3 regions of the Rhodoligotrophos defluvii genome follow, and region 2 is predicted to be linked to each of the others. Evidence: riboswitches for the same ligand, from Rfam matches in the RefSeq annotation. Region 2 holds a riboswitch; each other region holds the start of a gene.
The links. A riboswitch is a leader RNA that binds a small molecule or an ion and turns the genes downstream of it on or off. The one in region 2 is predicted to bind cobalamin.

Region 1: linked by a shared signal. The riboswitch ahead of E4P09_RS19530 (DUF1636 domain-containing protein) and the one ahead of E4P09_RS03200 (TonB-dependent receptor plug domain-containing protein) in region 2 are both predicted to bind cobalamin.
Region 3: linked by a shared signal. The riboswitch ahead of E4P09_RS19560 (CbtB domain-containing protein) and the one ahead of E4P09_RS03200 (TonB-dependent receptor plug domain-containing protein) in region 2 are both predicted to bind cobalamin.

The regions. Positions count from the first base shown of each region.
Region 1 is NZ_SZZM01000005.1:96,607-101,071, reverse strand. Features, by position in the region: gene E4P09_RS19545 (cobyric acid synthase) at 1-497, opposite strand, end outside; gene cobO (cob(I)yrinic acid a,c-diamide adenosyltransferase) at 517-1,131, opposite strand; gene cobU (bifunctional adenosylcobinamide kinase/adenosylcobinamide-phosphate guanylyltransferase) at 1,139-1,657, opposite strand; cobalamin riboswitch at 1,698-1,901, shown strand; gene E4P09_RS19530 (DUF1636 domain-containing protein) at 2,047-2,457, shown strand; gene cobW (cobalamin biosynthesis protein CobW) at 2,454-3,497, shown strand; gene cobN (cobaltochelatase subunit CobN) at 3,522-4,465, shown strand, end outside.
Region 2 is NZ_SZZM01000001.1:663,210-667,674, reverse strand. Features, by position in the region: gene E4P09_RS03205 (ABC transporter substrate-binding protein) at 1-634, opposite strand, end outside; gene E4P09_RS03200 (TonB-dependent receptor plug domain-containing protein) at 634-2,631, opposite strand; cobalamin riboswitch at 2,742-2,941, opposite strand; gene E4P09_RS03195 (aldehyde dehydrogenase family protein) at 3,469-4,465, shown strand, end outside.
Region 3 is NZ_SZZM01000005.1:101,151-105,615, forward strand. Features, by position in the region: gene E4P09_RS19545 (cobyric acid synthase) at 1-891, shown strand, start outside; gene cbiB (adenosylcobinamide-phosphate synthase CbiB) at 875-1,864, opposite strand; gene bluB (5,6-dimethylbenzimidazole synthase) at 1,881-2,564, shown strand; cobalamin riboswitch at 2,591-2,791, shown strand; gene E4P09_RS19560 (CbtB domain-containing protein) at 2,826-3,023, shown strand; gene E4P09_RS19565 (CbtA family protein) at 3,027-3,728, shown strand; gene E4P09_RS19570 (hypothetical protein) at 3,782-4,054, opposite strand; gene E4P09_RS19575 (acetate--CoA ligase family protein) at 4,181-4,465, opposite strand, start outside.

The sequences.
Region 1 (4,465 bases), on a different contig from region 2:
TCGCCCACCAGCACCACCGGCACATTGGCGGCGCGGGCAAAGCCCATATTGGCGATGTCGTTTGCACGCAGGTTGATCTCGGATGCACTCCCCGCCCCTTCCACGAGCACGATATCGGCCTCTGCTCCTAGTGTGGCGAAGCTGTCGAGCACGGCACCCATGAGCTGCTGCTTGACCGTCTGAAATTCGCGGGCGCCAGCCTGGCCCCAGATGCGGCCCTGAACGATGATCTGGGCACCCGTCTCGCTCTGCGGCTTGAGCAGCACCGGGTTCATATGGACCGATAGCCGCATGCGTGCTGCGCGCGCCTGCAGCGCCTGGGCGCGGCCGATCTCGCCGCCATCGGCCGTGACCGCCGCATTATTGGACATGTTCTGCGGCTTGAACGGGGCCACTTTGAGCCCACGCCGCACCAGGGCGCGGGCAAGGCCGGCCACCATGAGCGACTTGCCCACGTTCGAGCCGGTGCCCTGGAACATGATGGCCCGCGCGGTCATGGGAATGAGCCCCGCCCGATCAGAACTCGATGCCGGCCTGGGCCTTCACCCCGGCGGCGAAATGGTGCTTCACCTGGCCCATCTCGGTGACCAGGTCGGCCGCCTCGATCAGGGCTGGCTTGGCGTTGCGGCCGGTGACCACCACGTGCAGGTCTGAACGCCGTCCTTTGAGCGCCTCCACCACCTCGTCCAGCGGCAGGTACTCGTAGCGCAGGGCGATGTTGAGTTCGTCGAGAATCAGCAGCCGCAGGTTCGGATCGGCCATCAGCGCGCGCGCCTTGCCCCAGGCCGCCTGCGCGGCGGCAATGTCGCGGGCCTTGTCCTGCGTCTCCCAGGTGAAGCCTTCGCCCATGCTGTACCACTCGACCAGGTCGCCGAAGCGCTCCAGCACGGCGCGCTCGCCGGTGGACCAGGCGCCCTTGATGAACTGGACCACCCCCACCTTGCCGCCATTGCCGATCATGCGCAGGGCAAGGCCGAAGGCGGCGGTCGACTTGCCCTTGCCCGGCCCGGTATGGACGATCAGCAGCCCCTTCTCCAGGGTCTTGGCAGCGACCTCCGCATCCTGAACCGCCTTGCGCTTGGCCATCTTGGCGCGGTGGCGCGCTTCTTCTTCGGGCGTGATCGTGGTCATGGCTTGCTCATTTCACCTTGAGGGGCAGGCCGGCCACCATGAACAGGACCGCATCCGCCCTCCCCGCCATATGCTGGTTGAGCCGGCCCTGCGCGTCGCGGAACGACCGCGCCAGGGCATTCTCCGGCACGATGCCGAGCCCCACTTCGTTCGACACCATTACCACCGGGCCGCTGCGGGCATCGAGCGCGGCTTCGAGGTCGCGCAAGGCGGCCTGGCGGTCATGCTCGCCGAGCATGAGATTGGTGAGCCACAGGGTGAGGCAGTCGATCAGCACCGGCTGCTCTGATAGCAGCTGACGGATCGCGCCGCCGAGATCGACCGGCGCCTCGATGGTCTGCCACCCAGAGGCACGGCGCTGGCGATGCTGCGCGATGCGTGCGCGCATCTCGTCATCATAGGCCCGGGCGGTTGCCACATAGGCCCAGGGCGGGGGCGTGCTCGTCACCAGCTGCTCCGCATGGCGGCTCTTGCCGGAGCGGGCGCCGCCGAGGACCAGGGTGAGCTTGGGAAGTGCTGTCTCCAAAGGCCTGATGCCCGATGTGATTGACAGGATTCCTCAGAGGTCATAGCTAAATGCGGACGGTTCTTCCACCGTGGAAGATGAAAAGGGAATTCGGTGCGATGCCCCAACGGGCCTCAAAGCCGAAGCTGCCCCCGCAACTGTAAGCGTCGAGACCGGGCGCTGTCCCACTGGCCTTAAGAGCTGGGAAGGGGTTCCGGGCGATGGAGGCGCGAGCCAGGAGACCTGCCGTCGAACATGATCCGGGCTGCCGGGCGGGGTGCGCCGGTTGACGGACGACATGAGGCCGAAGCCGCTCGTTTGGCTTAGCCCATGCCGGGATCTCTCGGGGTCATCATTCCGCAAGCCGCACCCATATCGCCCGCTTATGCGCGGGAGGTGCGAGGCAACGCTTGAGCGAGACCGGCCGACCGAAGCTGCATGTCTGCATCACCTGCCGCATGGCCGGCGAGAATCCGGGGCCTGCCGACCGCGCCACGGGTCGCGCGCTCTATGACACCCTGCGCGATATGCTCGCGGACAAGGGTACCGAAGCGCCGGTGGAGCTCGTGCCGGTGGTGTGCCTGGCCAATTGCGACGAAGGCTGCTCCGCGGCCATTTCGCAGCCGGGCAAATGGACCTATCTCCTGCGCCGGCTTTGCCCCAGCATCGGCGCCGATATTCTCGCCTATTGCCAGGCCTATGCGGCCTCGCCCACCGGCGGGGTGTTCCGCTCCCGCCGGCCGGCGTCGCTCAGCGATGCCATCGGCGGCCGCACGCCCTCTCCCGACCAGATTCTGCCAGCCATGGAGACAATCGAATGAGTGTTGCGAGCGCGAAGGTGCCAGCCACGGTGATCACCGGCTTTCTCGGCGCGGGCAAGACCACCCTGGTGCGCCATGTGCTGGAGAATGCGGGCGGCAAGCGCCTCGCGCTGATCGTCAACGAGTTCGGCACGGAAGGGGTGGACGGCGAGATCGTTCGGGGCTGCGGGATCACCTCCTGCCCCGAGGAGAACATCGTGGAACTCGCCAATGGCTGCCTATGCTGCACGGTGGCGGACGAGTTCCTGCCCGCCATGGAAGCCCTGCTCGACCGGCCCGAGCCGCCCCATCACATCATCATCGAGACCTCGGGCCTCGCCCTGCCCAAGCCGCTGCTCAAGGCGTTCGACTGGCCGTCCATCCGCTCGCGGGTGACGGTGGACGGGGTGATCGCGGTGGTGGACGGGCCGGCGGTGGCCGAGGGGCGTTTTGCGGACAACCCGGATGCGGTAGACGCGCAGCGGCGGGCAGATGACAGCCTCGACCACGACAATCCGTTGGAAGAGGTCTATGAGGACCAGCTGAATGCGGCCGACCTCATCGTGCTCAACAAGGCCGACCTGCTCGATCACAACAAGGTGGAAGCGCTCAGGCAGGAGATTGCCGGGAGCATTTCCCGCGCGGTCAAGGTGATCCCGGCACGGCAGGGCCAGATCGATCCGGCCGTGCTGCTGGGGCTTGGCGCAGCGGCGGAGAATGACCTCGCGGCGCGGCCGTCCCATCATGACGCCGTGGATGGCGAACACGAGCATGACGACTTCGACAGTTTCGTGGTTGCCATCGACGAGATCGACGACCCCTATGCCCTGCTGCGCCGGTTGAAGGCGGCGGCGGAAGCCCATGACATCCTGCGCATAAAAGGCTTTGTGGGCGTCAGGGCCAAGCCCATGCGGCTGTTGGTGCAGGGGGTGGGCAGCCGCTTCAGCCACCATTATGACCGGCCGTGGTCGCCGAACGAGGCGCGTGGCGGCAAGATCGTGGTGATCGGCCAGAGCGGCTTCGACAAGGACGCCATCGCGGCGATGATCAGGGAGGGATGACGGCGGCTGCCGTCCGATTGGCCCATGCATCTTCTGGTCCGCGAGACGCATTCCCTGGATGAGGCCGATGCCGCGGTCGACCTCGACCATGCGCCGGCGGACATGGCCTTTCTGTCGTTTTCCGATTCCGATCTCGGGGCGGTGGCGGCCGCCTATGTCCGCGGGGCCCAGGGTCTTCCCGGCCTGCGCATGGCCAATCTCGGCCGCCTGCGCCACCCCATGTCGGTGGATCTCTATCTCGACAAGACGCTCAGGCATGCGCGGGTGATCATCGTGCGGCTGCTGGGCGGGCTCGACTACTGGCGCTACGGCGCGCAGGAGTTGAGCAGCCTCTGCCGCGAGCGCTCCATCGCCCTTGCCCTGCTCGACGGCGACAATCGAGTCGACGACAGGCTGGAGGCCATGTCCACCGTGTCGCCGGAGGCGCTGGACCGGCTGCGCGACTATTTCCGCCATGGCGGGCCGGACAACATGGCGGCGGCCCTGCGCTTGGCCGCCCATCTCGCCGGGATTGGCGCTGACGATGGACCGTCCGCCACACCGTTGCCGGCGGCGGGCGTCCTCGATCTGGGCCCCTGCCCGCTGCCTCCGGAGGCGGCCAAGGCGGCAATCATCCTCTATCGCGCCTATGTGCTGGCCGATGATGTGGCGCCGGTGCACGCGCTGGCGGCCGCGCTGGTTGAGGCCGGCATCGCGCCCCATGCACTTTATGTGACGAGCCTCAAGGATCCGGCGAGCGCCGCTTTCATCGCTGACGAACTGTCGCGACTACGGCCGGATGTGATCCTCAACCTCACCGCTTTCTCGGCCCGGCGGGACGAGGATGGGGTCTCGCCCCTCGATATGGCTGATGTGCCGGTGCTGCAGCTGGTGCTGTCCGGCGCCGCCCGCGCCGCCTGGGCTTCGTCCAGCCGCGGCCTGTCGGAGGCCGATCTTGCCATGCATGTGGTGCTGCCGGAGCTCGATGG
Region 2 (4,465 bases):
GCCGGAATGCAACCAGCAGCTCGAGGGGAACGGCGCCGTAATTGTCAAGACCGTTTTCCGCTGCGAGGTTACGGAAGCCGGCGCGCGCGAGCAGCGTATCGATGAGAGAGCCTTTGCCCGCCGTGAAGCCGTTCGGCTGATAGACGATCGCGGTCGGCCTGTGTTGCCGCGCGGTGTCCAGCGACGCAAGACGAGCACGCATTCGGGCAATGAGGGCCTCCGCCCGCGGGAGGTGGCCGAGCGTGTCGCCAAGCTCGAGGATCTGCTGCTCCGTTTGCTCGAAGCTTGCGGGAACATCAAGCTCGAGCACCTCGATGACAACCCGCTTCAACTGGTCGACGGTGGCGCGCGTCGTATAGCGGCCGGCAATGACCAGGTCTGGCGCGAGGGCGATCACTTCCTCGCTCAAGCCGCGATTGGCCGGATAGCGTGAGGCCAGCGCGGCCAGATTGGCGTTGGCGGGATCCTGCGACAGCCATGTCACCGACGCGATCTGTGCGGGATCCGCGAGCCGGAGCACCAGCTCGTCGGCACACAGGTTCAAGGAGACGATACGCTGCGGTGCGGCCAGGCTGCCCGAAGCCGACCAGGCGAGCAGCAGGGCGATGAGCAGGTTTCGCGCGTGGCTTGCCATCAGAAGGTCAGCCTCACGCCGGCATAGCCGCCGAAACCCAAGGTGCCGTAGCCCCAGACTTCGTAATACTTCTCGTCGAGGATGTTTTCCAGGCGGCCATAGAGTTGCAGGCCGTCGTTGATCTGATAGGAGGCTGCGAGGTTGACCAGCGTATAGGCGTTGAGGTCGACTATATAGCGTTCGTTGTAATCGGCGCTGTAGACCCAATCCTTCTGCTTGCTGACATAGTCTACGCTGAGATTGAGCTGGGCTCTGTCGTCCAGCAAAATGTAACTCACGTCGATGCTGGCCAAGTTCTTCGGCCGCCGCACCAGCGTCCGGCCATCGGCGTCTTCTCCGTTCATGTAGGTGTAGGACGCACGCAGGGTGAGATTGGTGATAGGGCTGACGCTCAGTCCAAGCTCGACGCCATCGATCTTCGAGCTGCCAGGTAAATTGATGGAGGTCTGGCCGGCGCCGGTGATGAGATCGGTGATGCGCTGGCTGAAATAGGTGATGTCGAGAATGCCCCCGCCGAAGATCTGCTGATCGATGCCGATATCCCAGCCCTCGCCGCGTTCCGGCTTCAGGTTCGGATTGCCCCTGTAATTGTTGGTGTAGCCGTAGAGCTCGAACAGGGTGGGGTTCTTGACGCCCGTGCCGTAGGAGCCGCGGAGCTTGGTGCCGCTCTCCTTCAGGAAGTAGGCGGCGGTCGCACGATAGGTGGTCGAGTCCTTGAACAGCTCGTTGTCGTCGCGGCGGATGCTTCCGGTGAGCGACAGATCCTCGAAAAGGCTCACCTGGTATTGCCCGACAAAGCCGGTCGTGCCGATCGACTTCTCGAAGCTGGACCACACGTTTTTCGAGATCGCCTTGTCCTCGTCATGCTCGACGGCAAAGGTCGCGGCGTGGCTTGCATCCAGGAACTGCGGCGTGTCGAAGAAGAAAGTCGATTGGTAGTCGAAGCGGGCGCGCTCGCCGTCATAGGTGCTGGTGACCATGCGCGGATCGAGGTCGCGATAGGTGCGGTCCTGATCGGTGTAGGCGAAGCCCGCGATCTGCTCCCAGTGGCCGTCGAGCAGCAGGAGACGCGCCTGGGCGCGGGTGAAGAATTGCTCCCCCTTCACATCCTGCAATGCGTCTACGGGGCCGGTGTGGCCATACTGGGGATAGAACGTCTCGGCGTCGAGGTCGCTGCGACTTGTCGTGTAGCGCACCACGGCCGAGAGGTCGAAGGTGTCGGTGAGATTGTAGCCGGCCTTGGCGAATACCGTGCCGTTGCCGTAGCCGTCCTTCTCCTTGTTGCCGAGGCGCGTGCTCGCGACGGAAATGCCCTCGGTCTGAAAGCCGCTGGCGCTGGCGATGAAGTTGTAGCGGTCGGTTCCGCCGCTCACCGACGCATTGCCGTTAAGCGTGCCGAACGAGCCGCCCTCGACGCGTGCAGCGGCGCGGGTCCGGCCTTCGCCGCGACGGGTGACGACGTTGATCACACCGCCGACGGCATCCGAGCCGTACAGCGCGCTTTGCGGCCCGCGCAGCACCTCTATGCGCTCGATATCGTCCGCGAGCAGATGGGCGAAATCGAACTCCGAGCCGGCGGCCGGGTCGTTGACGGGGATGCCATCGATGAAGACCTTGGTCTGGTTGCCTTCGGAACCCCTGATGCGCACCTGCGTGAGCTGGCCGAGCGGCCCCGTGCGGCTGACGGCCAGGCCAGGCACTTGGCGCAGAGCTTCCGATACGAATTTGATCTGCTGTTCGCGCAGCTCTTCCCCGGTGATGACCGTGACGGCGCTGCCCACCTGGGAAAGCGGCGTCTCGACCAAGTTCGCGGTCACCGAGATCTCCGGCAGGTCGAGATTGCCGCCATCGTCGAGATCGGCATCCTGCGCCGCCGCAGCCTCGAGGCCGACGGCCAGCGCAAGGGCCGCCACCAGGATGGACTGCTTCGTCGTGGGAACGGGAGCGGAAGGGCCGGATTCCGGCGCGAAATCCTTGCGGACAATCAGAACGAACATGAACCCTCGGGCGGCGCTCGGCCTTGTGGCACGTCACCGCGATCGAGGTGTCCTCTGCCCGAATGGAAGAGAGGACAGTCCCATCGAGACACCCCGCCCGATGTGATCGCGTGTGACCACGGCTGACGGCAGGTCTCCTGACTTGCGGGTCGCTGTCGTCCGCCGCCTTCCCAGGACCCGTTGGTCCCAGTGGCCTATGGCGGAAAACTCGCCGCTTACAGTTGCGGGGGCAGTCGCGGCGTTGGGATATCCATCCCGCACCGCGTTCCCTATTAAGCCTCTATGAGGCGCCGTCGCGGCAACAATGCGGACGTTCATGAGTCGTGTCAACGGGCAACTCGTTGGTTGGCGGACTCGCGCAGCCGAGGCTAAGCCGCTGTCCTGTTCGAGGCAGCGACGGCGAGAGGATCGGAGCAGATGCACCCATGCGCGCGGGAGGGTCTCGCAAATCTTCCACCGCCCTGCCAGTGTTACTTCTCGTTGACTATCCCGATTGTACAATAGATCGCTCACTCCTTTGGAAATGGGAGACATGCTGCATGTCGAAGGAAACTAAGCACGAGAAGACGAGCAAGAAAGCCTCAGACAAGACATCGAAGCCGAAAGCGATGTCAAAAAGTGCAAAGGCCGCCTCGGCCTCCAAGAAGAAGTGAAATCTGTGCGGCCAGTGTTCACCCGCTGGCCGCACTCAAAACGGGGTCCCTGCCGAGGCGTCGATCTCGGCCTGTTCTTCGGGCTCGGCCCAGAACGGAAGATCAAAAGTCACTGACGAGCGGGCAAGTTGTCGCGCACCTCTCTGCCTAACATGGCTGTCTGCAAAGCGAGAGAGGATCGACAATGGCTATTCAAAAGCTTCCCGACGTTGCGCTGCGCATCGACGGCCGGCCAGTTCCATCCACCTCGGACCAGGTTTTAGCGGTCATCAATCCGGCGAACGGACGGCAGCTTTTCGATCTGCCCATTGGAAGCGAGGCTGACGTCAATGCCGCTGTGCAGTCCGCGCGGCGCATTTTCGAATCGGGGGCTTGGTGGGGAATGGAGCCTGAAGGCCGAAAGAAGCTCCTGCACAAATGGGCCGATCTGGTCGAGAGAAATGCCGAAACGCTGGATCAGCTCGATGCCGTCGAGATGGGAAAGCCCTTGCGCCTCAAGGCGTTCAACGCGATGAAAGCCAGCAGCCTCGTGCGCTTCTACGCAGAGACCATCGACAAGGCCAAGGGCGATGTTCTCTCCAGCGACCGCCATTCCACGGTGATCAGGAAGGGCGTGCCGCGCGGGGTCGTCGCGGCGATCACGCCCTGGAATTTTCCGACTTACAACGCGGCGATGAAGATCGCTCCGGCCCTGGCGGCGGGAAACTCGATCGTGCTGAAGCCGTCGGAACTGTCGTCGCAGGCCGCGCTGATGCTGGCCGACCTTGCCTGCGAGGCCGGGATTCCGCCCGGCGCCGTGAACGTTGTTCCCGGGGCCGGCCAGACCACGGGCAAGGGCCTCGCGCTGCATGGCGATGTCGACATGGTCGTTTTCATGGGATCGAGCGATGTCGGCAAGCTGATGCTTCAGTATTCCGGCCAGTCGAACATGAAGCCGGTCATCGCCGAATGCGGCGGAAAATCGCCCCAGATCGTGTTCGACGATGGTGTGGATCTGGATGCAGCGGCGGCCGCGGTGGCAACCGGGATCACCGTAAACCAAGGTCAATGGTGCAGCGCCGGCTCGCGCCTGCTCGTGCAGCGGTCGATCGAGGCGGCGTTTGTGGAGGCGGTGGTCCAGAAGCTGCGCGACCTGGTGGTTGGCGATCCTCTCGATAACGCGACCGATCTTGGTCCACTGG
Region 3 (4,465 bases), on a different contig from region 2:
GGCTTCATCGTCAACAAGATGCGCGGTGATCCCACCTTGTTCGCGGATGGCATGCGCGAAATCGCCGCCCGCACCGGCTGGGCACCTTTAGGGCTGGTGCCGTTCTTGCCCCAGGCGGCGCGCCTTCCCGCTGAGGACGCCCTCGATCTCGCGGAACGGCATTCCGGCGGCAGGCCGGGCGCGCGAGTGCGCATCGCCGTGCCGCTTCTGCCGCGCATCGCCAATTTCGACGATTTCGACCCGCTCGCCGCCGAGCCGGACGTGGACCTCGTGATGGTGAAGCCCGGCGAGCCCCTGCCGGCAGACGCCCGGCTGGTGGTGCTGCCGGGTTCCAAGGCGACGATTGCCGACCTCGAGGCGCTCATCGCCAATGGCTGGGACGCTGATCTCAAGGCCCATCTGCGCCGGGGCGGCCAAGTTCTTGGTATCTGTGGCGGATTCCAGATGCTCGGTCGCACCATCGCCGATCCCGATGGCATCGAGGGGCCGCCCGGCGAGGTGCAAGCCCTTGGCCTGCTGGAGGTGGACACGGTGCTCACCGGCGATAAGACGCTGCGCGAAGTTGAAGGCCGAAGTGATTCGGACGACTCACCCTTTCGCGGTTACGAGATGCATGTGGGGCGAACCACCGGCCCGGCCATGTCGTTACCCCTGCTGACCTTCGCTGACGGTCGGGTGGACGGCGCCCGGTCGCCGGACGGGACGATCATGGGCACCTATGTCCACGGCCTGTTCGGTGACGACGAGCAGCGCGCCGCCTGGATTCGCCGCCTGGGGGGCAGTCCGTCGAACCATTCTCATGACCAGGAGGTGGAGGACGCGCTGGACACCCTCGCCGCCCATCTGGAGCGCCATGTGGATATCGACGGCATTCTCACGCGAGCACGCTGACCGCCAGCAGCAGGAGCACGATCGCAAAGGCCTGGACCGCGCAGGCCAGCCGGTAGAGCGAGAGGGCGCGGCGGATGTCGCCCGGTGTAGCCTCCGCCCGGCCATCGCCCATCCAGGCATCCTCCCGCCGAATATCGCCATAGACCTTCGGCCCGTTGAGCCTCAGGCCCAGCGCCCCGGCCAGCGCCGCCTCCGGCCAGCCGGCATTGGGAGATTTGTGATGCCGGGCGTCGCGCCACACCGCCCGCCAGGCGCCGCGCGCTTGGCAGTCGGGCAAGTGGGCCGCGGCAATGATCAGCCAGAGCGCGGCAAGGCGTGACGCAGGCAAGTTGACCAGATCGTCCAGTCGCGCCGCCGCCCAGCCGAAAGCCAGATGCCGCGGCGTCTTGTGACCGATCATGCTGTCCGCCGTGTTCACCGCCTTGTACAGGCTGATCCCGGGAAGGCCCGCCACGGCGCACCAGAAGGCCGGCGCCACCACCCCGTCGGAAAAGTTCTCGGCCAGGCTTTCCATGGCAGCCCGCGCCACGCCCGCTTCATCGAGGGCCGCCGGGTTTCGGCCGACGATGCGCGAGACCGCCGCGCGCCCACGGGCCAGCCCCTCGCGCTCCAGCGCCTCGGCGACCGCCGCCACGTGTCGGTCCAGGCTGCGCTGAGCGATCAGGCTGGAGGCGAGCGCGCCAAGCAGCAGCACCGCTGCGAACAATGGGAGAGAGGCGAGCGCCCCGCGCTCGACGAGAACCGCCACCGCCGCCGTGACCAGCAGCACCAGCGCCAAAGCGACCACGCCGTTGAGCCGCCGTTCCCGGTCCGGCGCGCCATCGCGGTTGAGCGCGCGGTCGAGCCAGCCGATCAGCGCGCCCATCCAGGTGACGGGATGGCCGACAGCCCGGAAAAGGCGATCAGGGTAGCCGAAGCTTGCCTCGATCAACAAACCGGCCAGCAATAATGTAAGGTTGTCGGAAACGGCCATGAGAACAGCGCAGGTGATGATCATGAGCGGTGTAGGTGGGCACGCGCGGGCCGGCAAGTCTTCGTTAGCGCCAGCCTTCGACGACGCGTTCCGCGTAGAGCTCGAAGCTTTGCTACGCTGGCGCCGCGATGTCCGCCACTTCCGGCGCGACCCGGTCGATGGCGCTTTGCTCGACCACCTGCTGAGTCTCGTCGATCTCGCCCCGTCCGTCGGCAATAGCCAGCCCTGGCGAATCGTGCGGGTCGAGAGCGCCGCCGCCCGCCAGGCGGTGCGGGCGAGCTTCGAGGCGGCCAATGCCGCGGCGCTGAACGGCTATGAGGGCGAGCAGGCCGCCCTTTACGCCCGCTTGAAGCTGGCCGGGCTCGACGATGCGCCCGTGCAGCTCGCCGTGTTCGTGGAGGAAGGCTGCGCCCAAGGCCATGGCCTCGGCCGGCAGACCATGCCGGAAATGCTGCGCTATTCGGCGGTGAGCGCCATCCACACCCTGTGGATCGCCGCCCGCGCCTATGGCCTCGGGCTGGGCTGGGTTTCGATCCTCGACCCCGACGCGGTCACCCGGCTGCTCGCCTTCGCCCCGTCCTGGCGGCTGGTCGGCTATCTCTGCCTGGGCCACCCGCGCTTCGACCAGGAGGTGCCGGAGCTCGAGCGGGCGGGCTGGCAGGCGCGCACCGACGGATCCGCTCGCATCTTCGTGAAATGAGGCTCGACAGCGCATTGAGCGTGCAGTAGCGTCGCAGCCGGACCGGTCCCGCAAGGGCGAACAGGGAACACGGTGATTCGTATCGACCGATACGGAGAAGCCGCGGCTGTCCCCGCAACTGTAGGCATCGAGCCCCGTCCTGTTGACCACTGGCCTTGCCGCCGGGAAGGGAGGTTCGGGGCGCTGGAGATGCGAGCCAGTAGACCTGCCGGTTCGTGGAGCTGTTCGGAAGGCCGCCGGTGGAGCGGCAGGAGGCAAGTCATGGCAAGAAATGTTCAGACCACGGCGTCTGCGAACGTCCCCTCAACATCATCGTCGGTGCTGTCGCGCCTGGCCGCCCCGGCGCTGCTCTTCGTCATGGGGGCGGGGCTCGTGTTCCTCGCGGGGTTCTCCCACGCGCAGAGCCTGCATGACGCGGCCCACGACACGCGCCATGCGCTGTCCTACCCCTGTCACTGAGCCATGTTCGGCAAGATACTAGCCGGCGGCCTGATCGGAGGCCTCGCCGGGGGGATTGCCGTTGCCGCGATTCAGGCGGTCACGACCACCCCGCTCATCCTGCATGCCGAAACGTTCGAGGTGGCCCAATCGGGCGTGCACACGGCGCTGAACGGCGGCCTGCTCTGGCTGGCCCACGGCCCGGCGCACGGCACGGCCGGTGAGGGCGCAGGCAACGACCTGACCCGGCTATTCTCGACCAGCATCATGACCTGCGTGGTCGCCGTGGGCTATGCCTGGATGCTGCTCGCCGCCATGTGGGTGAAAGGCGAGGCGATCACCGCCCGCGCGATCGTGCCCTGGGCCATTGCCGGCTTCATTGCCACAGGGCTCGCCCCGGCCCTTGGCCTCGCCCCGGAGCTGCCGGGCGCCGCCTATGTCGATCTGGGAGCGCGCCAGCTGTGGTGGGCCGGCACCGCCATCGCCACCGCCGCAGCGCTCGCTTGCTTCGCCTTCGGCCGCAATGGCCTGTGGATGGCTGCCGGGCTGATGCTGCTCGTGCTGCCGCATCTGATCGGCGCACCCCATACCGAAGAGACGGTGAGCCGCGTGCCCGCCGAACTGGCGGCGGCCTTCGCCTCGGCCTCGCTGGTCGTGCAGGCGCTCGTCTGGATCGTCCCGGCAGTGCTGGCCGGTTTCTTCGTCTCGCGCATGACGGCGGACTGAACGACGAGCCGTCCCTCCGCGAGCGGGGACGGCTGTCGCGTTCGCTCAGCCCTTTACTGCGCCTGACCCTGCGCCGGAGCGGGCGAGCCGGGCGCGGGCGACGTCGGCGCTGGTGATGTTTCGGGTGCCTCTGCCCGGTTTTCCATCTGCTCGGTGGTGGTGCCGGTGCCGGTCTCGGCAGACTGGTTGCCGACCTCGTCCGTGCCGAACACGAAATAGGCCAGAGCAGCCACTGCCACGATCAGCGCGCCCAGCAGGATCAGCAGATTGCTGCTGCCACGCGGCGTCGGCGTCCTAGGGGGAGTGTTATCGTAATCCTGCGACATATGACGGTCCTCCGAAGAGCGGTGTGGACGGACAACACTTCGGTCGTGAGGTTGGTTCCACGTCCTAACCCATTGAACTGGGCCGCTGTTCGGTTGTAGAGTGCTGACTCCCCCCTTAAGGAACACTTAATCGCGCATGCGGACGAGCGCGTCGACCGCCACGACGCCTTCGCCAGGCGCCAGCACCAGCAGCGGGTTGACGTCCAGCTCGACCAGGCGGCCGGCATGGGCGCGGGCGAAATCGGCGATCCTCAGCATCGTCTCGACCAGTGCCGGCCGGTCCCCGTATTTGCCGCGGAAGCCTTCGAGGAGCTTGGCGATCTTCAGGCCGTCCAGGGCACGCTCGACTTCCTGCCGGCTGGTCGGCAGCAGAACCGTAGCACTGTCCCGCAAGAGCTCGGCGAGCACGCC